Regions from separate parts of the Acetoanaerobium noterae genome, predicted to be linked through region 2. Evidence: predicted binding sites of a transcription regulator. Region 2 holds the regulator's gene; the other holds the start of a gene.

Region 1 (11,402 bases), 230 kb from region 2:
CTTTGAGTCTGTCAATCTTCCATCATCAAGCAGCTGAAGCAAGGTATTGAATACCTCTGGATGAGCCTTTTCTATCTCGTCAAACAATATCACGCTGTAGGGCTTTCTTCTGACAGCTTCAGTAAGCTGTCCCCCTTCTTCATAGCCTACATATCCTGGAGGAGCTCCTATAAGTCTCGCTACTGTATGCTTTTCCTGATATTCACTCATATCTATTCTTACGATATTCTCTTCAGTATCAAATAAAGCCTGGGCTAAAGCTTTTGCAAGCTCTGTCTTTCCTACACCAGTAGGTCCTAAGAATATGAAGGAACCTATAGGTCTTCTTGGGTCTTTGAGTCCTGCTCTTGCTCTTAGCACTGCATCAGCAACTAAATCGACTGCTTCGTCTTGTCCTATTACTCTGTTGTGAAGAAGGCTAGGAAGATGCAGTAGTTTTTCTCTTTCGCTTTCTACGAGCTTTGTTACAGGTATTCCTGTCCATTTTGATATAATCTCAGCTATTTCGTCTTCTGTTACTTCTTCTTTTAATAGCTGAGCTTTACTTTTTGCTTGATTTTCTCTTTCACTTTCTAGCTTTTTCTCAAGCTCTGGAAGCTTTCCATGCTTTAGCATAGCTAGTTCTTCTAAATCATATCTTCTTTCTGCGTCTTCTATCTTATGTCTAGTTTGTTCTATTTCTTTTTGCAGGTCTTTTATTTTTATTATATTTTCTTTTTCTAGCTCCCACTGACTTTTCATCGAGCTATACTGCTCTTTTAAGATTGCTAGCTCTTTTTGAAGGTCTTCTAGTCTTGCTTTTGATGATGTATCTGTTTCTTTTTTAAGTGCTTGCTGCTCTATTTCCATCTGCATGATTTTTCTGCTTATTGCATCCAGCTCCGTAGGCATGCTGTCAATTTCTGTTCTTATCATTGAAGCCGCTTCATCCATAAGGTCTATTGCTTTATCTGGTAGGAATCTATCTGAGATGTATTTATTTGACAGCACTGCGCAGGCAATAATAGCATTGTCAGTGATTCTAACTCCATGATGAATTTCAAATTTCTCTTTTATCCCTCTTAATATGGATATGGTGTCCTCTACATCTGGCTGGTCTACTAGAACTGGCTGAAATCTTCTTTCTAAAGCTGCATCTTTTTCTATATATTTACGATATTCATCTAAGGTTGTAGCTCCTATACAGTGAAGCTCTCCTCTTGCAAGCATAGGCTTTAAAAGGTTTCCTGCATCCATAGCTCCTTCAGTTTTACCTGCCCCTACTATAGTGTGAAGCTCATCTATAAATAAAATAATTTGTCCCTCAGATTTTGAAACTTCATTTAGTACAGCTTTGAGCCTTTCTTCAAACTCTCCTCTGTATTTTGCCCCAGCTATGAGGGCTCCCATATCCAGTGCAAATATAGTCTTATCCTTTAAGCCTTCTGGTACATCGTGATTTACTATCCTTTGGGCAAGTCCTTCTACTACAGCAGTTTTACCTACTCCAGGTTCTCCAATCAGTACAGGATTGTTTTTAGTTCTTCTAGATAGAATTCTAATAGCTCTTCTTATTTCTTCATCTCTTCCAATTACAGGGTCAAGCTTGCCTTTTCTAGCCATCTCAACCAAATCTCTACCGTATTTGTTTAGAACATCATAGGTATCCTCTGGGTTTTGGCTGGTTATTTTTTGATTGCTCCTCACCTTGCTTAGAGCCTGAAGAAATTCATTTTTATCAATATGGTATCTGCTTATTATATCTTTAGTATAGCCCTGATTTTGCTCTAAAATAGCAAGATACAAATGCTCCACAGATATATACTCATCTTGAAATGCTTTAGCTTCGTCTTGAGCCTTTACAAGAATTTCGTTGTATCTTCTGGATGGATATACACTGCTTACTGACTCTCCTTGAACCTTTGGAAGCTTATCTAGATGATTTCCAAGATCTATTAAAATTGCTGAAACATTCTTGCCCATCATAGTCAGTAGCTTGGATATGAGACTATCCTCGCTTGCAAGCAGTGCATAGTGCAGATGCTCTGTTTCCATCTGCTGGTGGCCAAGTCTCAAAGCCATTTCTTGTGATTGAACTATGGCTTCTTGAGACTTTTGGGTTAATTTCTCCATGTTCATTTATGTTCACCTCTTTGTTAGTTTATCAAATTAATCTAATTTAGCTAGCTCTACTGCTATTTGAGAGCCTACTCTCGCATTGTTATATACTAGCTCTATGTTTGCTGCTAAGCTATCTCCTTTTGTAGCACTCTTAAGGTAATCAAGCAAGAATGGGGTTACTTTCTTTCCTTTTATTCCACCTGCTTCAGCTTTTTCTAAAGCTTCTTCAATAGACTTATTGATAAATGCTGGCTCTAGCTCGTGCTCTTTTGGGATAGGATTTCCAATTACTACTCCACCCTTTAGCTTCATGTTCCATTTATCTGCTATAACCTTTGCCATAAGCTGTGGATTTTCTATACTATAGTCAGCTTTGTATCCACTTTCTCTAGTGTAAAAAGCTGGGAAATCTTCTGTTTGGTAGCCTAGAACAGGAACTCCTTGAGTTTCTAAATACTCTAACGTAAGTCCGATATCTAGTATAGATTTTGCTCCTGCACAGATTACTGCAACAGGTGTCTGAGCTAGCTCCATAAGGTCTGCTGAGATATCAAAGGTATCTGTAGCGCCTCTATGCACTCCGCCTATTCCTCCTGTAACAAATACCTTTATTCCTGCCATGTGAGCAATTATCATAGTAGATGCTACTGTAGTTGCTCCATTCATTTTGTTTGCTGTGATATAAGGTAAATCTCTTCTACTTGCTTTTACTATATCTTTAGCTGTTGCAAAATATTCTAGTTCTTCTCTTGTAAGTCCTGCCTTTAGCTTACCTTTTATTATACCTATAGTGGCAGGTACTGCACCATATGATCTTACGATTTCTTCTACCTTAAGAGCGGTTTCTAGGTTCTGTGGATAAGGCATACCATGTGATATGATAGTCGATTCAAGTGCTACTACTGGTCTTTTTTCCACTATTGCTTTTTCTACCTCTGGGCTAAGTTCTAAATAATTTTTCATAATTATCCTCCGTTTTTAATATAATTTAATTTCAAATTCTATATCAGTTAGCGTTTTTTCTATTTCTGATTCTGACATTGCTGGATTGATTGTACTGTAGCTTTTCAGTGCTGTAAGTGAAGCTCCAGTCGCATAGGTGCAGGCTTTATCAAGCTGACTTCCCTTGAGATAGGAGCTGATAATTCCTGCCATAAAAGCATCTCCTGCTCCTGTTGCACTTTTTATATCCTTTGCTTTTGCCTTAAGAAAAACTTCAATTTTCTCATCACAGGCAAAAACACCTTCACTACCCATACTTATAAACACTTGCTTCAAGCCTTTTTCTAAGAATTTTTCTCCAGCTTTTCTTATATCATCTATGGTATCTGCTGGAATTCCAAGTAAGTCACTTACTTCATGTCTATTGGGCTTTATAGTGTGGATATACTTTAGTGAATCCTTTAATCTCATAGCTTTTTTACTGGATACTGGGTCTACAAATATCGGGATATCTGAAAAATTCATCCCAATATAATCTATAGTTTTTTTAGGAATGTTGGTGTCCAGTACGATTATATTGGCATTTTTTAAAAGCAGCTGATTTTCCTGAATGAAGGTCTCATCTATTAGCTCGTATATTTCCATTTGAGATATAGCAACTCGCATGTCATTTTGCTCATCCATTATAGATAAATACATCGATGTAGGATAGCTATCAGATATCAAGGAGCTTTTCATATCTATACCCATATCTTCGCTTTCTTTTATGAGCTTTTGTCCGTAAAAGTCATTGCCTACTGCAGATATGAGTCTCACTGGAATATCGAGCTTTGCTAGGTTTTCTGATATGTTCCTACCTACTCCACCGAGCGATGTTTCAATCTTTCCTGGGTTTGAATCGTATAGCTTTAAGCTTTCATTTGGAAATCCTTGAAGATCTATGTTTGAGCCTCCAATTACAGTGACTTTTTTTTCTTCGCTCACTATATAGCCTTTTCCCATAATATAGCCCTTTTTCATAAGATTCGCTATGTGCACAGCCACCGATGACCTGTTAAGCTTCAGTCTATCTGCTAGGGCTTGCTGAGCTATCATGGGTTCTTTTTTTAGTATTTCCAGTATTTCTCTTTCTCTAGAAGTCATGCCAACCTCCAATCCTTCTCCAACTTACAAAATTAAACTTTTGTTTATTAATATAACTTTTGTTTAATTATAACATTTTTGTTTATTAAACGCAATATATTATCCATAAATTTTTTCTAAATAGGATATAAGGTTTAAAAGTACTATTATATTGATTTTACATCTTATTAATACCCAATAATTAGAATTAATCAATTGCACTTAGCTATAATTTAAGATATAAATAAAAGTAACATAAATAAAAAACGCTTATTAACAGATAAATTTATAAATCATAAATAGTTTAAAAACAACTGATATCATAACTAAAGTAGTATAATGATAATTATAAAAAATTAGTACGAATGGAGGTTACTATGCCTATAGATATATTCATCCAGCGACTATTTATAGCTTTTCTCTGCGGATTAATTATAGGTTTAGAAAGACAGCTACGGCACAAGATGTCAGCAGTAGTTACAAATGTTTTAGTCTGTATGGGCTCATTTTTATTTTTATCCTTTGCCATGCATGACTCTGCAAATGAACAGGCAAGATTAGCCTCACAGGTCATATCTGGAATTGGTTTTCTTGGCGGAGGAGTTATAATCAGAGATGGCTTTAGCATTAGAGGATTAAACACTGCTGCCACACTTTGGTGCTCTGCGGCTCTTGGTCTGCTTATCAGTCAAGGATATATAAACTATGCCTTTGTAGGGACTGCTTTTATTCTAGGTGCTAATATATTTCTAAAGCCTCTTGCGATAAGAGTAGAGCATAGCAAATACGGCAATAGAGATACAGAGTTCAACTATAAAATAAAGCTTCAATGCAATGATGCTCAGGAAGAGGAAGTTATAAAAAGCTTTAGATCATCTGTTGAAAACAAAAATATTACTATTAGAGGAATAGAAAGCAGACGCTCTGATGAAACAAACCACATGAGCATCAAAATTTATATTCTTACCTTTGGTCAGAATGAAGAAGACATCTGGAAAACATTAAACTATATTCATAATAAATATGATATATATTCATATAGCTATGAATTAGAAGCCTAGGAGGATATCATGCTAAAATTCATCGCACTTGTAGTTATGCTAATCGACCATATCGGTGCTAAGTTACTCCCTCAGTTTTTTTTCCTGCGCATTATAGGAAGGTTATCTTTTCCAATATTTGCCTATATGGTTGCAACTGGGGCCAAAAGAACAAGGGATTTAGATATTTATATATCTAGAATGCTCATTTTTGCCTTTATTTCACAAATTCCATTTGTTTACTCGTCACCTTCAGTAAGCATGGCTGATATGTCACTACTTGAGCTTTCATTTAAATCATTTTTACCTGGGGTTACTTTCTTTGCAAATCCAGCAATTATAGGTCATCCAGGGCTAAATATCGGATTTACTTTTTGCTTCGCGCTTATGGCTATTAAATTTATAAACCAAGCAAAGGAATATAAAAACGACAGAAAAAATGTAGCTCTTAGTTATCTTGGAGTAGTAGCTATGATATTAGTAGCTTTCTTTTTGAGAACTGACTATATGATGTATGGAGTAGCAATGGTTCTAGTCTTTTATAACTTTTCTATTGAAGAAAAGTCCATCTACCCTAAGCTCATATACATTCTGCCTTTACTTATTAATGTTTCTACTATGATAGTTCAAAGCGCTTCCTTACTTACTGTTCCAATCATCAAGCGATTTAAGGACGTAGCTCCAAATATGCTTCCACGATGGGTATATTATGTATTTTATCCAGCTCATCTTTTAATACTTGGAATTATAATGAGACAGTTTTAATTTGCTGTATATTAAAGACCCCTGCAGATTTTGCTGGGGCCTTTGTTAATTTTGATAGTTTATAGTTTATGACATTAGCTTACAGATATTGTTCGTAAATTCTACAGGATCTGTTATGCTTAGCCCCTCAATTAATAGAGCTTGATTGTAAAGAAGATTTGTATACATTTTAAGTTTTTCTTTATCATTTTCAAAAGCTGCTTTTAAGCTTTCGAATATTTCGTGATTTATATTTAATTCTAATACCTTTTCAGCCTTTGCTCCTTCAGCATTTGGCATAGCGCTTAAGATTTTTTCCATCTCAATGCTTAGCTCTCCATCAGCAGATAGACAAACTGGATGATTTTTTAATCTTACAGACGGTCTAACATCAGTAACTTTTCCTTCTAGAGCTTCTTTCATAAATGTAAATAGGTCTTTATTTTCTTCTTTTATTTCCTCTGTTTTTTTGTTTTCTTCTTCCATATCTATTCCTAAATCCTTGCTAGATACAGACCTAAACTCTTTTTCTTTATATGACATTAGCATTTTGATTGCAAATTCATCAACCTCATCTGTAAAGTAAAGAATTTCATAGCCTTTATCAGTTAGAAGCTCAGTCTGAGGAAGCTTATCAAGTCTATCGTTTGATTCTCCTGCTGCGTAGTAGATGTATTTTTGATCTTCTTTCATACGCTCTACATACTCATCAAGAGTAACCATCTTCTTTTCAGTAGAAGAGTAGAACATAAGCAAATCTTGAAGTACTTCTTTTTCCATTCCATAGTTGCTGTAGATTCCATATTTTAATTGTCTTCCAAAGTTTTTGAAAAACTCTTCATAGTTTTCTCTGTCATTTTTAAGTAGGCTAAGTAGCTCACTTTTTACTTTATCTTTGATTTTCTTAGCTATTAGCTTAAGCTGTCTATCATGCTGTAAAAGCTCTCTAGAGATATTTAGAGATAAATCCTCTGAATCCACCATGCCTTTTACAAAGCTGAAATAATCTGGAAGCAGGTCAGAGCATTTGTTCATTATCATTACTCCACTAGAATACAGCTCCAAGCCTTTTTCATATTCCTTGGTGTAAAAATCAAATGGCATTTTTTCTGGGATATATAGTATAGCATTATATCTTACAGCTCCATCAGCACTGATATGAACGTACTTTAGAGGCTTATCAAATCCATAATGCTTTTCTGAGTAAAAGTTTTCGTAGTCTTCTTTAGTAAGCTCACTTTTATTTTTTCTCCATAGTGGCACCATGCTGTTTAGAGTCTCTTCTTCTACTACCTCTTCAAATTCTTCTTCACTGCCTTCTTTTAGCTTGCTTGTTTTCATATCCATTTTTATAGGATATCTCACAAAATCAGAATATTTCTTAACAATAGAGCGAAGTCTATATTCATTAAGATAGTCGTCATAGCTCTCATCTTCTGTATTTGGCTTGATCTGAAGAATAATTTCAGTTCCTACTTCAGCCTTATCAGCGTCTTCTATAGTGTAGCCTTCTGCTCCAGTTGATTCCCATTTGTAGCCCTTTTCTTCACCTAGAGCTTTACTAATTACAGTTACTTTGTCAGCAACCATAAACGCAGAGTAAAATCCTACTCCAAACTGGCCTATAATATCAAATCCATCTTTAATTTCATTCTCTTTTTTAAATGCAAATGAGCCACTTTTTGCTATTACTCCAAGGTTTTCCTCTAACTCATCTTTTGTCATACCAATTCCAGTATCACTTATTTTTAGGATTCTATTATCCTTATCAGCTTCGATTTTGATAAAATAGTCATCCTTTGAAAAACTGATGTTATCATCAGTAAGAGCTTTGTAGTATATCTTGTCTATAGCATCGCTAGAATTTGAAATTAACTCTCTTAAAAATATTTCTTTGTGGGTGTAAATAGAATTAATCATCAAATCAAGCAGACGTTTGGATTCCGCTTTAAATTCCTTTTTTGCCATTCATATAACTCCCTTTCATATGATATTTATATTTAAGATTTTTCGTTATAGTTAGCACTCACTTAATTCGAGTGCTAACTATAATTTACCAAAAAAAATAGATTTGTCAATAACTTAGTTCAAAAAAACAAAACCCGTTTATTAAATAAAACGGATTTTGAAATTTATTATTTGATTTATAGGATATTTCCTTCAGTAGTAATAGTAACTTCGTTATATGGTACAATTTTTTCCGACTTAAGCATAGCTTGCTTTACAGCGTAGGTCATTCCGTTACAGCAAGGCACTTCCATTTTTACTACTGTAATGCTTTTTAAATCGTTAGACTTAAATATCTCAGTTAGCTTTTCTATATAAAATTCATTGTCATCTAGCTTTGGGCAGCCTATAAGAACTACTCTATCTTTGATAAACTCTTCATGGAATTTAGAATAAGCATAAGCTGTGCAGTCGGCCGCTACTAAAAGATGTGCGTCCTTTAGGCATCCTGCTTTAGTATTCATTAGTTTAATCTGAACTGGCCAAGTTTTCAGCTGAGAGTCTCCACTTCCATGAACATTTGCAAACATCGGAGGCATATCGGCTAGGAATAAAGGCTTTTTCTCTTTTTCCTTTTCTTTTTGCTCTTTGATTTCAGCCATTCTCTTTTCTACTAGCTCTTTATTAAATGGCATAGCCTCTTTGTCCTCAAGCTTAATAGCTCCAGTAGGACATTCTGGCAAGCAGTCTCCTAGTCCATCGCAGTATTCATCTGAAATAAGCTTTGCTTTGCCATCTATCATCACTATTGCACCTTCATGGCAAGCATCTACGCATAGTCCGCATCCATTACATTTTTCTTCATCTATAGTTATTATCTTTCTAATCATAATATCCTCCTAATGGTTTTCGCTTTGAATTTCATACTCTATAAATCATATTCTAATGAATAATTCTAATATTCGCGGTAACATAGGTTACACATTAAGAGGATATTTTTTTACATGAATAACACAAGGCTGACAGCCATAACTGCCATCCCTCCGATTAATCCATATATAGAAAGGTGATGCTCTCCATACTCTCTAGCTGAAGGCAATAGCTCGTCAAATGAAATAAATACCATAATTCCAGCTACAGCTGCAAACAAAATACCAAAGGTCACATCATTAAAAAATGGTCTAAGAATCGTATAGCCAACTATAGCTCCTACTGGCTCTGAAAGCCCTGATAAAAAAGAATACATAAATGCTTTTTTCTTACTTCCAGTAGCAAAATAAATCGGCACTGACACAGCTATTCCTTCTGGAATATTGTGAATAGCTACTGCTATTGCAATTGCTATACCAAGTGAAGGATCATGGAGTGCTGATGCAAAGGTAGCAAGTCCTTCTGGAAAGTTGTGTATAGTGATTGCAAGTGCAGTGAATACACCCATTCTCATAAGCTTTTGCTTATCCTTTTCATCATATTCCTCTGCTTGTAATTCTCTGCTTGCGTTTATCTTTTCGCTTTTATCCTTGTTAGCTATTTTTTGACAATACTCTCTTACATCTTCAGGTTCATTTTGAATTTGCATATCCTCTACATTTCTAACCTCATGGGGATTTTCATGAGAAGGTATCATTTTATCTATTAGAGCTATAACTGCCATCCCACCAAAAAAACCTGCAATAGTAGTCCAGCTTCCATTTTTTTCTCCAAGAGCAGCTATGAGAGAATCCTGAGCCTTAAAAAATATTTCAATCATAGATACATAAATCATAACTCCAGCTGAAAAACCAAGTGATATAGATAAGAACTTCTTGCTAGTTGTCTTTGCAAAAAAAGCAATAGCACTTCCTATCCCAGTGGATAATCCAGCAAAAACTGTAAGTCCAAATGCTAATAAAACGTTATCCATAGATTCTTTCCTCTCTTATGTCATTTTATCTTCCTCTGTATAGTATAGGAGCTGCTCCAAAAAGCACCTCTGTACTAAATGATGTTTTTTCCATGAGCATAAGCTCATCTGCAATGTGATTCATATTTCTCATATCAGTAGGCTCCATTACATTTTCAAGCTCTACCCCTGTTTTTCTTTTAAAATACATATAGTGCTTCCAAAGTCTATTTTTGATTTTCTCTAAGCTAGAAGGCTGCCTTAATATCATCATTACTTCGTGTCTTAAGGTTTCAGCTGACTCTTTATCAAATCCTTTTGGAAGCTCGGCTAGCCTTTTTCCTATTTCTCTAGCAGTTTTTTCATCAATTTCCTGACACAAAAACTTGACTATATGCCAGAACTGAAACAAATCATCCTTACTATTTATATCTACTTCCTTTGCCCAAGCAAAAGCATAGAGTCTTCTCTTCCAGTCCCATCTTCTAACTGGACTTTGAAGGTCATTTGCAGGTATAAGGAAAAAGTCTCTGTCAAGTAGCATAGCTCCAAAAACTCCTGGTGGTTTTCCCATGCGGTTGTTTTTGAGTGTAGTTCTATATACTCCACATGATGGACTGCCTTCCATATATACAAAAGCAAAAACATTTGCTCTTTCAAGAGCTTCTATACTGGCATTGCAGCCTTTTATGAGCATATCAGTAACATCTTTGCCTTCCCTATTTTTAATTTTTGAATTTCCCTCTAGCACAGCTCTTCCACTTTCTCCTATAACTCTGATGGGACTTCTAGGAATTCCCATTCCAGATAAACTCTCTGGACACACAGGATGCCAAATAAATGAAGTCTGATCTCTTCCAAAAAGCTCTGACATATTCCAGCCTTTTTTATTATATCTCACCTTGCACCCATACATACAAGCACTTATTCCTAAATTTATTTTTTCTTTTAGAACTGTATCCATAAACTAATCCCCTCTCATACCAAACTCTAAGCCATTAATACCCAAACCTAGCTGAATTAATATAAAAAGTAAAAAAAAGCTCGAAAAGAGCTTTTTAGTTTTAAAATATGTAATTAGAATCTAGCTTTTCCTAGTTCTTCGTCTAAAAATTTTTGGATTCCTAAAAGTTTTTTATGTATAGAGCATTTATCAGCTGCATCTCTAGTACAATTTGTTTTATTTGCAAGACATCTATTTAAGTAAATATCGCCTTCGATAGCCTCTATTACTTCCTTATAAGATATTTCACCAGGCTCCTTTGTCAGAGCATAGCCCCCTGAGACTCCTCTATAAGCTTTTGTTATACCTGCCGCGTTTAGTTTTCTAAGAATTTTAAGCGCAAATCTAAGGGGTACATCCTGTTCTTTTGCAATTATTGACGCACCTACTCTGCTCTCTTCTTGATTTGCCAAGTATTGTACTATCCTAAGCGCATAATCTGACTCTTGTGTTATCTTCATACAAAACTACCCCAATCTATGCATAAATATGCATTTAAATTCATTCCTATATAACAAAATATTACAACCTAAAACTAATTCTGTCAAATACTTAGGATGTAAAATTTATACTAATTTGATAAATTTTTTAAACCTTAATTAAGTTATTGAAATTTTTGCAA
Region 2 (11,402 bases):
GACCTCAGTCATCCTTTATGTAAACTATTAAAACCCCAAGGTATATGGGGTTTTTATTTATGGTAAGCAAATACCTTAGTAAGCTTTACTATGTTAACGAACTAAAGCTGTCCTCTGAATTAGTTAGCTTTAGCAGCGTTTAATCTAGAAGCTAATTTTGATACTTTTCTAGCAGCAGCATTTTTATGAAGAGTTCCTTTAGCTGCGATTTGATGGATTTTCTTTTGAGCGTACTTGAAGTTTTCAGTAGCAGCTTCCATATTACCTTCAGCTAGAGCAGCCTCAAATCTTTTGATTGCTGTTTTTATTTGAGATTTTCTCATTCTGTTAATAAGAGTTTTCTTAGCAGTAACAGAAATTCTTTTCTTAGCAGACTTAATATTTGCCAATATATTCACCTCCTGTTTTTTGGATTCTTCCAATTGGTCAACAAAAAAGATTGTACCAAATAAGCGAGCAAAAGTAAAGGACAAAAAGCTTTATAACGTAAAAAAATTATTAATTTAAGTAGTTTCAGAAAGCTTTATGAGATAAATGTTAAAAATCATTATAATTCCACTTCAATTATAAAGGCGTTTCTGATAAGATAAAGCATATCCTAAAAATTTATTTACTCATCTTTATATATTATATAACGAAAAGAGAGATTTGTAACATAAAATTAACATTTAAATAAGAAAATTATTTTTAAGGAGGAAGAAGTAGTTGGATAGACAAAGCCGCACAAGAAATTTTAGTATCATTGCTCATATCGACCATGGAAAATCAACACTAGCTGATAGATTGATTGAAGATACAGGATTAGTACAATCAAGAGATATGAAGGCACAGCTTCTGGACAATATGGATTTGGAAAGAGAAAGAGGAATAACGATTAAACTGCAGTCGATTAGACTAGTTTACAAAGCAAAGGATGGAGAGGAATACTTTTTTAATTTAATTGATACTCCAGGTCACGTAGACTTTAACTACGAAGTATCTAGATCCCTTGCTGCCTGTGAAGGTGCTCTCCTTATAGTTGATGCAGCTCAGGGAGTTGAAGCCCAAACCCTAGCTAATGTCTACTTGGCACTTGACCAAGATTTGGAAATAGTACCTGTAATCAATAAGATAGACCTTCCTAGTGCTAGACCTGAGGAAATTAAGACGGAAATAGAGGATATTATAGGACTAGATGCATCTGAGGCTCCTCTTATTTCAGCAAAAGACGGGACTAATATAGATCAGGTTCTAGAGGCGATAGTACATAAGGTACCAGCACCAAAAGGCGATATTGATGCACCACTTAAGGCTCTTATATTCGACTCGTATTACGATTCATACAAAGGAGTAATTTCTTACGTAAGAGTATTTGAAGGCAAAGTGAAAAAAGGCGATAGAATAAAGATGATGAATACAAAAAAGGTATTCGAGGTTACAGAAGTTGGAGTTGTTTCTCCTACTCATATTCCAGTAGAGGATTTAGTAGCTGGAGATGTAGGATATATAGCAGCTTCTGTTAAGGATATCAGAAGCTCTAGGGTTGGAGATACTATCACCTTGGCTGATAACCCAACAGAGCATCCTCTTCCAGGATATAAAAAAGCTACCCCTATGGTTTATTGTGGGATTTACCCTGCTGAAGGGGAAAAATATGAAAATGTAAGAGATGCATTAGAAAAGCTTCAAGTAAATGATGCAGCTCTAGAATTTGAAGCAGAAACCTCTGCAGCTTTAGGTTTTGGATTTAGATGTGGATTCCTTGGCCTTCTTCATATGGAAATAATTCAAGAAAGATTAGAAAGAGAATTTGACTTAAATATGATTACTACGGCTCCATCTGTATTATTTAGAGTAATAAAAACTGATGGGGAAGTACTCATGATACAAAATCCTACTAATCTCCCTCCAGTTCAGGAGATTGACCATATAGAAGAGCCTATAGTAAAGGCGAATATAATTGTACCTACGGATTATGTTGGACCTGTAATGGAGCTTGCTCAGGAAAGAAGAGGCAATATGCTCAATATGGAGTATCTAGACACCAAAAGAGTTACACTTCACTATGAGATTCCATTAAACGAAGTTGTATATGACTTCTTCGATTCATTAAAATCAAGAACAAAGGGTTATGGCTCATTAGATTATGAATTTAAAGAGTATAAAGAAGCAAAATTAGTTAAGCTTGATATTCTAATCAACAGAGAGCAAGTGGATGCACTTTCATTTATAGTTCACGAAAGTACTGCCCAAACTAGAGGAAGAGTAATGTGTGAAAAGCTAAAGGACGAGATTCCAAAGCATCAGTTCCCAGTGCCTATACAAGCAGCAATAGGAACTAAGGTAGTAGCAAGAGAAACGATAAGTGCATATAGAAAAGACGTACTTGCGAAATGCTACGGTGGAGATATAAGCCGTAAGCGTAAGCTACTTGAAAAACAAAAAGAGGGTAAGAAAAGAATGAGACAAATTGGGAATGTAGAGGTTCCTCAAAAGGCATTTATGTCAGTTCTTAAGCTAGATAAATAAATTCAATAATTATTTTTTAGTGGAAAGCGCTTCTGATAAAGGGAGCGTTTTTTTTCGTCTAATAATTTAGTGTTTATGAATTCTAGTAGATTCATAGTAAGGCATTGCTCTTTTTATAATATTGAAAAATAAAGACTATAGTGATATATTGTTTACAGATGACAAGACAGCAGGAAAGTCACTGGCATATTTTAAATATCAAATTTATAAAAGGAAGGCGAACCATGAAAGAAAACATACTTGAGCTAATAAAAAAACAGAAGCTTGAAGAGGATTGTGTAATTTTGGCGCATCATTATCAAATGCCTGAAATCAAGCAGGTAGCTGATTACATAGGAGATTCATATTATTTGAGTGCTTTGATAAGTAAGCTTAAAACACCTAAGATTTATTTCTGCGGAGTTAGATTTATGGCTGAAACAGCTAAAATATTATCGCCAGATAAAACAGTAATACTTGCTAATCCTGATGCTGGTTGTCCTATGGCCGATATGGTTTCACTTGATGACTTGATTGAGTTTAAGGAAAATAATCCCAACCATCTTATTGTTTCCTATGTAAATACAAGTGCTGATATAAAAGCTCAAAGCGATATTTGTGTTACATCTTCCGTAGCTCTTAATATAATGAACACTGTAAAGGATAAAGAAATTTTATTTTTGCCAGATAGAAATTTAGGGAGATATATCAAGGAGAAGACTAAAAATGAAAATGTTACTCTTTGGGAGGGCTTTTGTCCAATTCATGAAAGAGCAGAGCTAGAGGATATGAATGCTTTAAAATCTAAGCAGCCCGATGCTGTGGTGCTTATTCATCCAGAATGCAAATGGGAGCTGGTGGAGCAAGCAGATTTCGTAGGTTCCACAACTGAAATTATGGATTTTGTAAGTAAATCTGACAAATCAAAATTTATTATAGGCACGGAGCTAGGTGTGCTTGAGTCTTTACAGAAGCAGCATCCTGAAAAAGAATTTTTCTTGTTATACGATGAATTTGTATGTAAAAATATGAAAAAAACAACTGCTCAAGATTTACTTAATGCTATGCAAGGAAAAGGTGGAGAAGCAATAAAGCTAGATGAAGATGTTATGGTGAAAGCTTCTAAAAGTCTTTATGAAATGATTAAAAGGAGTTCGAAATGAAATACGATGTTTTGATTATTGGAGCTGGAATAGCAGGACTTTATACAGCTTTGTCACTTCCTTCAAACCTAAAAGTGCTAGTCCTATCAAAGGATGAGATAAATAATTGTAACACTTATAGAGCGCAAGGTGGTATAGCTTGCGTTTGGGATGAAGATGATGATTTTGAAATCCATATGGAAGATAGTCTTAAGGCTGGAAATGGAAAAAATAATAAAAAAATGCTAGAAATTATGGTTAGTGAAGGACCGGAAAATATCCAGAACTTAATTGATTATGGTGTGGATTTTGATAAAAACGAAAGAGGGTATGATCTGACGTTAGAAGGAGGACATACAAAAAGAAGGATACTGCACTATAAGGACACTACTGGAAAAAGAGTTATTGAAGTGTTGGCTCAAAATGCTTTTAAGAAAAATAATATAGAAATTAATGAAAGAACTATGGCAGTGGATATTGCCAAATCCAGGAATGGCTTTTTAACCACTGTTTTAGATGAAAATGAGGAGCCTATGTACATAGAATCAGATTTTACTGTGATTGCCTCTGGAGGCATAGGAAGGCTCTATAAATATACTACGAATGCATCTATCGCTAGTGGAGATGGAATAACTCTAGCTAGTAAAGCCGGAGCAAAGCTAAAGCATATGGATTTGATTCAATTTCATCCTACAGGACTATATGAAAACAGCGGGGATAGATTTCTTATTTCTGAATCGGTTAGAGGAGAAGGGGGAATCTTAAGAAATAACAAAAAAGAAGCCTTTATGCATTTATATCATGAAATGGCTGATCTAGCTCCTAGAGATGTAGTATCAAAATCAATGCTTAAGGAAATGAAAAATTCTAATTCAAACTATTTATATTTAGATGTAACAGCAAAGCCTAAAGAGTACCTAGAAAATAGATTTCCACATATATATAAAAGCTGTAAAAACAGAAAGCTAAGCATGGAAAAGGATTTTATTCCAGTAAGTCCCTGCCAGCATTACTTTATGGGAGGGATTGAAGTAGATGAATTTGGAAGTACAACTGTAGATAACCTGTATGCGACTGGAGAATGTGCTTGTACTGAAGTTCATGGCAATAATAGATTAGCAAGTAATTCGTTATTAGAAGCCTTAGTATTTTCAAAAAGAGTGGCTAAATCTATTGAAGGCAAGTACAGCAGATTAGAAAATACAGACATAAAATCTAATATTAAAGTAGAGGCTAGGATTCATGATAATTATGGTTTACAAGGCTTAAGCTATAATGAAAAAAAACATTTAGAATTAAGTGAAATAGAAAGCTTAAAAAATAAAGTTCGAGAGATAATGCAAAATAGCTTTTTTGTAAATTTTAATATTGATTATGCGGAAAAAAATATTGAAGCTATTAATGAGCTTAAGTTTGAATTAAATTTATATAAAAATAATAATAAAAATTTCTATGAGCTTGTATCATTAGCAGAAGTATCCAATATTATTTTAAAGGAGAAATTAAAAAATGCTAGAGTTTCAAATTGATCAACTGGTTAAAATGTGGCTAGAGGAAGATATTAATAATATTGACCTTGCTAGTAGTGTGATTTTTGATGAGGAGCATAAAAGTAAGGGTAAGTTTATGGCTAAGGAAGATGGAGTAATTTGCGGGTGGGATATAGTAAGAAGAGTTTTTGAGCTTCTTAAGTATGAAGGTGAGCTGAAGGTTTTAAAATCAGATGGGGCAAGCGTTCTAAAGGGTGAATGCATAGCTGAGCTTTATGGCCGGACAAAATCTCTTTTGATGGGCGAAAGAGTTGCTCTTAATATCTTGTCTCATCTTAGTGGGATTTCAACTAAAACAAATAAGGCAGTAAGCGTGCTTTCTAGAGGAAATACAAAGCTTTTAGATACGAGAAAAACAACGCCAGGGCTTAGAATACTCGAAAAATATGCTGTTAGGACTGGTGGTGGAGTAAACCACAGATACAATCTTTCGCAAGCTGTAATGATTAAGGATAATCATATAAAGGCATCTGGAGGCATAACAAATGCCTATGATAAAGTAAAATCTAAGTCAGGACCAATGACAGCTATAGAAATAGAGGTTAAAAATATTGAAGAGCTAAAAGAAGCTATTATGCTTAAGCCAAACTTAATACTACTTGATAATATGAATGATAATCAGCTTAGAGAGTGCGTAAACTTATGCAATGGTTTAGTGCCGCTTGAAGCTTCAGGAAATATGACCTTAGAGCGCCTAGACGAAATTAAAGACATAGGCCTTGATTATATATCGATGGGGGAGCTGACTCATTCAGTCAAAGCGCTTGATATATCGATGAAATTAATATAGAAAAATTATAAGTCCAGTTTAAGCTAAAATGTACAAATTAATTCTTACATTTTAGCTTAAACTGGACTTTTTTTAATTAAACTTTCTAATTTACTACTTTTTATGTAAAATAATAACACTAGATTCATAAGCTTCATTTTAAACTTAATTACTTTCTTCTTTTCAAATTTAGACTTTTTTGGTACAATTAAATGTAATATCTATATATTCTAAAAAAACGATATAAGAGGTGAGCTATGAACAAAAATATTAAGATTTTGGTAATAGTCCTTGTAATAGGAGCGTTGGCAGCTATTTATTTCAATAAAAATCTCTCAGATTCAAGTGGAAATACTCAAACAGATAAATCTGAGATAAATGCTACACAAACTGAGGAAAGCTATGAAACGACAACAAATGAATACTATGATTTAGCAATAGAAAATGGTTACCCTACATTTTTAGAATTTACAACTTCAACTTGCCCAGCCTGTAAGTATATGGAGCCTACAATAGAAGAAGCCAAGATAAAATTTAAAGGGAAAGCAAACGTAGTTGTTGTAAATTTAGATCTTCAGGAAAATGCTCATTTGGCGATGGCGTATAATGTAAGAGTAGTTCCTACCTTAGTGTTTTTAGATAATGATGCAGTAATTAAATCGAGAACTGAAGGTGTAACTACACTTGATGATATAGAAAAAATGCTTAAAGAAGCAGGTATGCAGTAATGGATGCTGTACTTCAAATGTTTTCTGCATTTATGCTAGAGCATATCTATATGGCTGTTCCGATAGCTTTTTTAGCGGGTGTCATATCAGCTTTTAGTCCGTGTGTACTCACAACAATTCCTTTGGTTATAGGATATATGGGTAATAGTAAAATATCGGATAGAAAAAAAGGGCTATTATATTCTCTGGTATTTACTTTAGGTTTAAGTATCACATTTATTGCATTAGGATTTTTGACAGCTTATGTAGGAATGATTTTTTCTGGATATGGGAAGCTTATATATCTAGTGCTAGCCTTTATTATGATAGGAAGTAGTTTGAATATACTTGGGATTATAAATTTCAAAAAACAGGAAAATGCTTGTAGTATAGAAGAAAAGCCTGTGAGAAAAGGCTTGTTTGGCATATTTACCTTAGGTTTATTTGGTGGATTTGCAGCTTCGCCTTGTGCTACTCCTGTACTTGCAGCTATTCTTTCTTTTGTAGCAAGCAGAGGAAATCCAGTGCTAGGAGTTTTTATGCTGATGGCTTACAGCATAGGAAATAGTATACTTGTGATTCTTGCTGGAGTTTCGGTATCTACTTTAAATAGCCTTGTTACACAGCCCAAATATATAAAGCTTGCGAACAATTTAAAAAATATTTTGGCTGTTTTTATATTATTTGCTGGATTATATGTGTTTTACCTAGCAGTATAGTTAATTAAGTATATGACTATAGATAAATAGCAGTCAATAATTTCATTTTTATACTATAAGATGTATTGTATTAAACAAAAAGGAAGTTGCTCTCAGTTACTACAAAAGCACTTCCTTTTTTGTTTAATATAAAAATTTTAGTTTAAGATAATAATGTTAAAAAAGCATAATTACTAAGCTCAAAGCCTTTTAATGTAAGACTTACTTTGGAAGCATCATAAATTAAAAGACCTTCATTTAAGAGTTTATCTAATTTGGGCTTGTAACTTGCTAAAAAATTTATGCTAAATCTTGAATTTATATCTTCAAAATTAATGCCTTCCTTCATTCGGAGCCTTAAAAATATCCATTCTTCAAAGGCCATAGTATCATCAATGAGCTCTGTGCTTTCTATTGGCAAACTATTTTTTGATAGTAAATCGATGTATTCTTCTATGCTACTGGTATTAGAATATCTGCTGTTATCGAAAAAAGAATGTGAAGAAACTCCAAAACCCAAATAAGGCTTGACTTTCCAGTAAGTTATATTGTGGCTACACTTTCTGCCCGCAAGAGCAAAATTGGATATTTCATAATGCTCATAGCCAGCTGATGTAAGCATATTTACGGCTAACTCATACATGTTTATATCCTCATCCTCGGTTGGAAAGGTTATCTTGTTTTCCTTATGAAGCTTATATAGCGCAGTACCTTCTTCTAATATAAGAGAGTAGCAGGATATATGATCTGGCTTTAAAGCTAATACTTTTTGAATGGAGGTTTTAAAGGATTCAATAGTTTGATTTGCAATGGCATACATCAAATCTATGTTAATATTACTAATTCCGTGGGCTTTGAGAATATCTATAGATTCTTCAAGATCTTTGAAGCTATGAATTCGGTTTAGTACCTTAAGCTCTATTTCATTTGCTGACTGAAGTCCAAGGCTAACTCTATTGATACCATATTGCTTCATGGCGATAGCTTTTTTTGAAGTAATAGTTTTAGGATTTGCTTCTATAGTATATTCTATATTATTTGAATTGCAATTTAGCTGTAGTATTTCATCTATGCTTTTAATCAGAAGTTCAAATAAATTGTCGCTTAAGCTAGTGGGTGTGCCACCGCCTATGAATATAGTTGAGATTTGATTTTTATCAATTGTAGATTTATACAATAGTAGCTCTTTTAATAAAGCATTTATATAGGGCTCATGAAAAGCAGTGGAATTTGCGAAGGAAACAAAATCACAATAAGAGCATTTGCTAAGACAAAATGGAATATGAAAATATAGACTTAATTTTTCTTTTTCTGGATAATTCATAATTTATTACTCCTCTTTGGTAAAGCTTATTTTAACTTGATATATTATACTCTACAGTATCCAAATAAAAAATAAAATAAATATTAGAAAAATAAATATTAAGATGTTGACAACTCAAAACAGAATAGTTATTATATATTTAGAGTTAGCACTCGAACATAATGAGTGCTAACAAATAAACCAATAATTATTTAATATAGATGTATTTGTTTGATAAAACGAGGTGACAGTATGGCGTCAAACTTAGAGTTGAGCGATAGAAAGCTTAGAATATTACAGTTTATAATTCAAGAATATATAGAGACGGCTGAACCCGTAGGCTCTAGGACTATTTCAAAAAATAAAACATTAGGCGTAAGTGCTGCTACTATAAGAAATGAAATGGCAGACCTTGAAGAAATGGGATTATTATTACAGCCTCATACTTCAGCTGGAAGAATTCCTTCCCATGATGCTTATAGACTGTATGTAGACAAGTTAATGGGTGTTATTGGACTTAATAAAAAAGAAAAGGATGAAATCGAAGGAGCACTTGTTGGGAATATAGAGCAGATACAAGAACTACTTGAGGATTCCTTAGCTCTGCTGACCCAGATAACAAACTATACATCTGTAGCTATCTCACAAAAAGTAGAAAAATCTAAAAAGATAAAGCAATTAAATTTAGTTCATATCGATTCTATGACTGCTGTTTTAATAATGGTTATGGAAGATGGGACTGTGAGAAATAGCAAGTTTAAATTAAGTGTTCCAGTTTCTGAAGAGAAGCTTGAGCTCATATCAAGGACATTAAATGACAATATAAGAGGCAAAATAATTGAAGACTTTGATATGAATTTTATTAATTATATTAAGCATCAAATCAAGGAGTACAATAAGATTTTTGACGATATGTTTACGGTTATGAAATCGAACATGGATAAAAATCTTTCTTTTAATGTACTACTAAATGGAGCTACTAATATTTTTAATTTCCCTGAATTTAGTGATATAGGCAAAGCAAAATCTTTTTTAAATCTTTTAGAGCAGAAAAACGAAGTAGCTAGCCTGCTAGAAGAAAAGGGAATACGAAAAGGCAATGTAAATATAATAATAGGCGATGACTCGATTGATGATGTACTGGGAAGCTGCTCGATTATCACAACAGAGTATGAATACAAAGGAAAAACAATCGGGAAGCTTGGAATAATCGGACCAAAGAGGATGGATTATGACAGAGCTTATTCTGTCATGAATTATATTACTAAACGCCTTAATAAACTTATGAACAATACTTAAATATAGATAGAGGTTATAAGAAAGGAGGATTTGAATTGTCACTTAATGACGAAGTCTTAAAAGAAGATAAAGACACCATAGAGGAAGGACAAGAAAATACAAATACAATGCAAAAGGAGCAGGAAATGACTCAGGATGATATCAGAGAGGTTGATGAACAAGAAGACTTGATAAATGAAGAAGAATCGGCTGAAACAGCTCAAATAGAAAAACTTCAGCAAGAAATTGAAGAAATGAAAGCACTTGCCCAAAGAACTCAGGCAGATTTTATGAACTACAAAAAAAGAGTTGAAAAAGAAAAAAGTGAGCTAACAGTATTTGCAAATGAAAAAATAGTAACTGAGATGCTTACAATTGTAGATAATTTCGAGCGTGCTTTACAAAGTGAAAAAGAAAATTCAGAAACAGCTTTTTTTAAAGGTGTAGAATTAATACTAAAGCAGCTTATGGATACTCTTTATAAATTTGGTTTAGAAGAGATTGATGCTTTGAACCAAGATTTTGATCCTAATTTCCATCATGCAGTAATCCAGGAAGAAGCAGATGAACCTGACAAGGTAATCGATGTGCTTCAAAAAGGATATAAGCTAAAGGATAAGGTAATAAGACCATCAATGGTAAAGGTTAGTAAATAGAAGCTATAAAAATACTTTGTTAAATCAGTAATAGCGATAAAAATTTACGAAATATATTGAGGAGGAAATAATAATGGCAAAAACAATAGGTATAGATTTAGGAACAACAAACTCATGTGTATCAGTTATGGAAGGTGGAGAACCAGTTGTAATTCCAAATGCTGAGGGAATGCGTACGACTCCATCTGTGGTTGCTTTTTCAAAGGATGGAGAAAGAATAGTTGGAGAGCCAGCTAAAAGACAAGCTGTTACAAATCCAGATAGAACTATTGCATCTATCAAAAGAGAAATGGGAAGAGACCATAAGGTTACAATAGATGGAAAAGACTACTCTCCACAAGAGATTTCAGCGATTATTCTTCAAAAATTAAAATCAGATGCTGAGGCATATCTAGGAGATACTGTAACTGAAGCAGTAATTACTGTTCCAGCATACTTTACAGATGCACAAAGACAAGCTACTAAGGATGCCGGAAAAATAGCAGGACTTAATGTCAAAAGAATTATTAACGAGCCTACAGCTGCTTCACTAGCTTATGGACTTGATAAAACTGACCATGAAGAAAAAATACTAGTATTTGACCTTGGTGGAGGAACATTTGACGTATCTATTCTAGAAATCGGAGATGGAACCTTTGAAGTTTTATCGACTAGCGGAAACAATCAACTAGGTGGAGACGATTTTGATGAAGTTTTAGTAAACTATATAGCAGATGAATTTAAAAAGACTGAAGGTGTTGATTTAAGACAAGATAAAATGAGCCATCAAAGACTTAAGGATGCTGCAGAAAAAGCTAAAAAAGAGCTTTCAT

What was found. The regulator HrcA, encoded in region 2, represses chaperone genes, less so after heat shock. The targets are predictions, from matches to a motif close to TTAGCACTCNNNNNNNNNGAGTGCTAA.
Region 1: htpG (molecular chaperone HtpG) is a predicted target of HrcA. The motif match lies at 7,968-7,994, and genes of this name have one in related genera.

Annotation. Positions count from the first base shown of each region.
Region 1 covers NZ_FUYN01000001.1:573,376-584,777, forward strand. Annotated here, with positions in the region: gene clpB (ATP-dependent chaperone ClpB) at 1-2,118, opposite strand, end outside; gene B5X47_RS02905 (pseudouridine-5'-phosphate glycosidase) at 2,149-3,063, opposite strand; gene B5X47_RS02910 (PfkB family carbohydrate kinase) at 3,079-4,185, opposite strand; gene B5X47_RS02915 (MgtC/SapB family protein) at 4,542-5,225, shown strand; gene B5X47_RS02920 (TraX family protein) at 5,235-5,969, shown strand; gene htpG (molecular chaperone HtpG) at 6,036-7,916, opposite strand; gene B5X47_RS02930 (ATP-binding protein) at 8,093-8,785, opposite strand; gene zupT (zinc transporter ZupT) at 8,896-9,798, opposite strand; gene B5X47_RS02940 (2-thiouracil desulfurase family protein) at 9,824-10,741, opposite strand; gene B5X47_RS02945 (RrF2 family transcriptional regulator) at 10,855-11,241, opposite strand.
Region 2 covers NZ_FUYN01000001.1:342,186-353,587, reverse strand. Annotated here, with positions in the region: gene rpsT (30S ribosomal protein S20) at 120-389, opposite strand; gene lepA (translation elongation factor 4) at 706-2,508, shown strand; gene nadA (quinolinate synthase NadA) at 2,733-3,650, shown strand; gene B5X47_RS01740 (L-aspartate oxidase) at 3,647-5,158, shown strand; gene nadC (carboxylating nicotinate-nucleotide diphosphorylase) at 5,139-5,969, shown strand; gene B5X47_RS01730 (thioredoxin family protein) at 6,206-6,676, shown strand; gene B5X47_RS01725 (cytochrome c biogenesis CcdA family protein) at 6,676-7,374, shown strand; gene hemW (radical SAM family heme chaperone HemW) at 7,517-8,677, opposite strand; gene hrcA (heat-inducible transcriptional repressor HrcA) at 8,909-9,955, shown strand; gene grpE (nucleotide exchange factor GrpE) at 9,991-10,590, shown strand; gene dnaK (molecular chaperone DnaK) at 10,664-11,402, shown strand, end outside.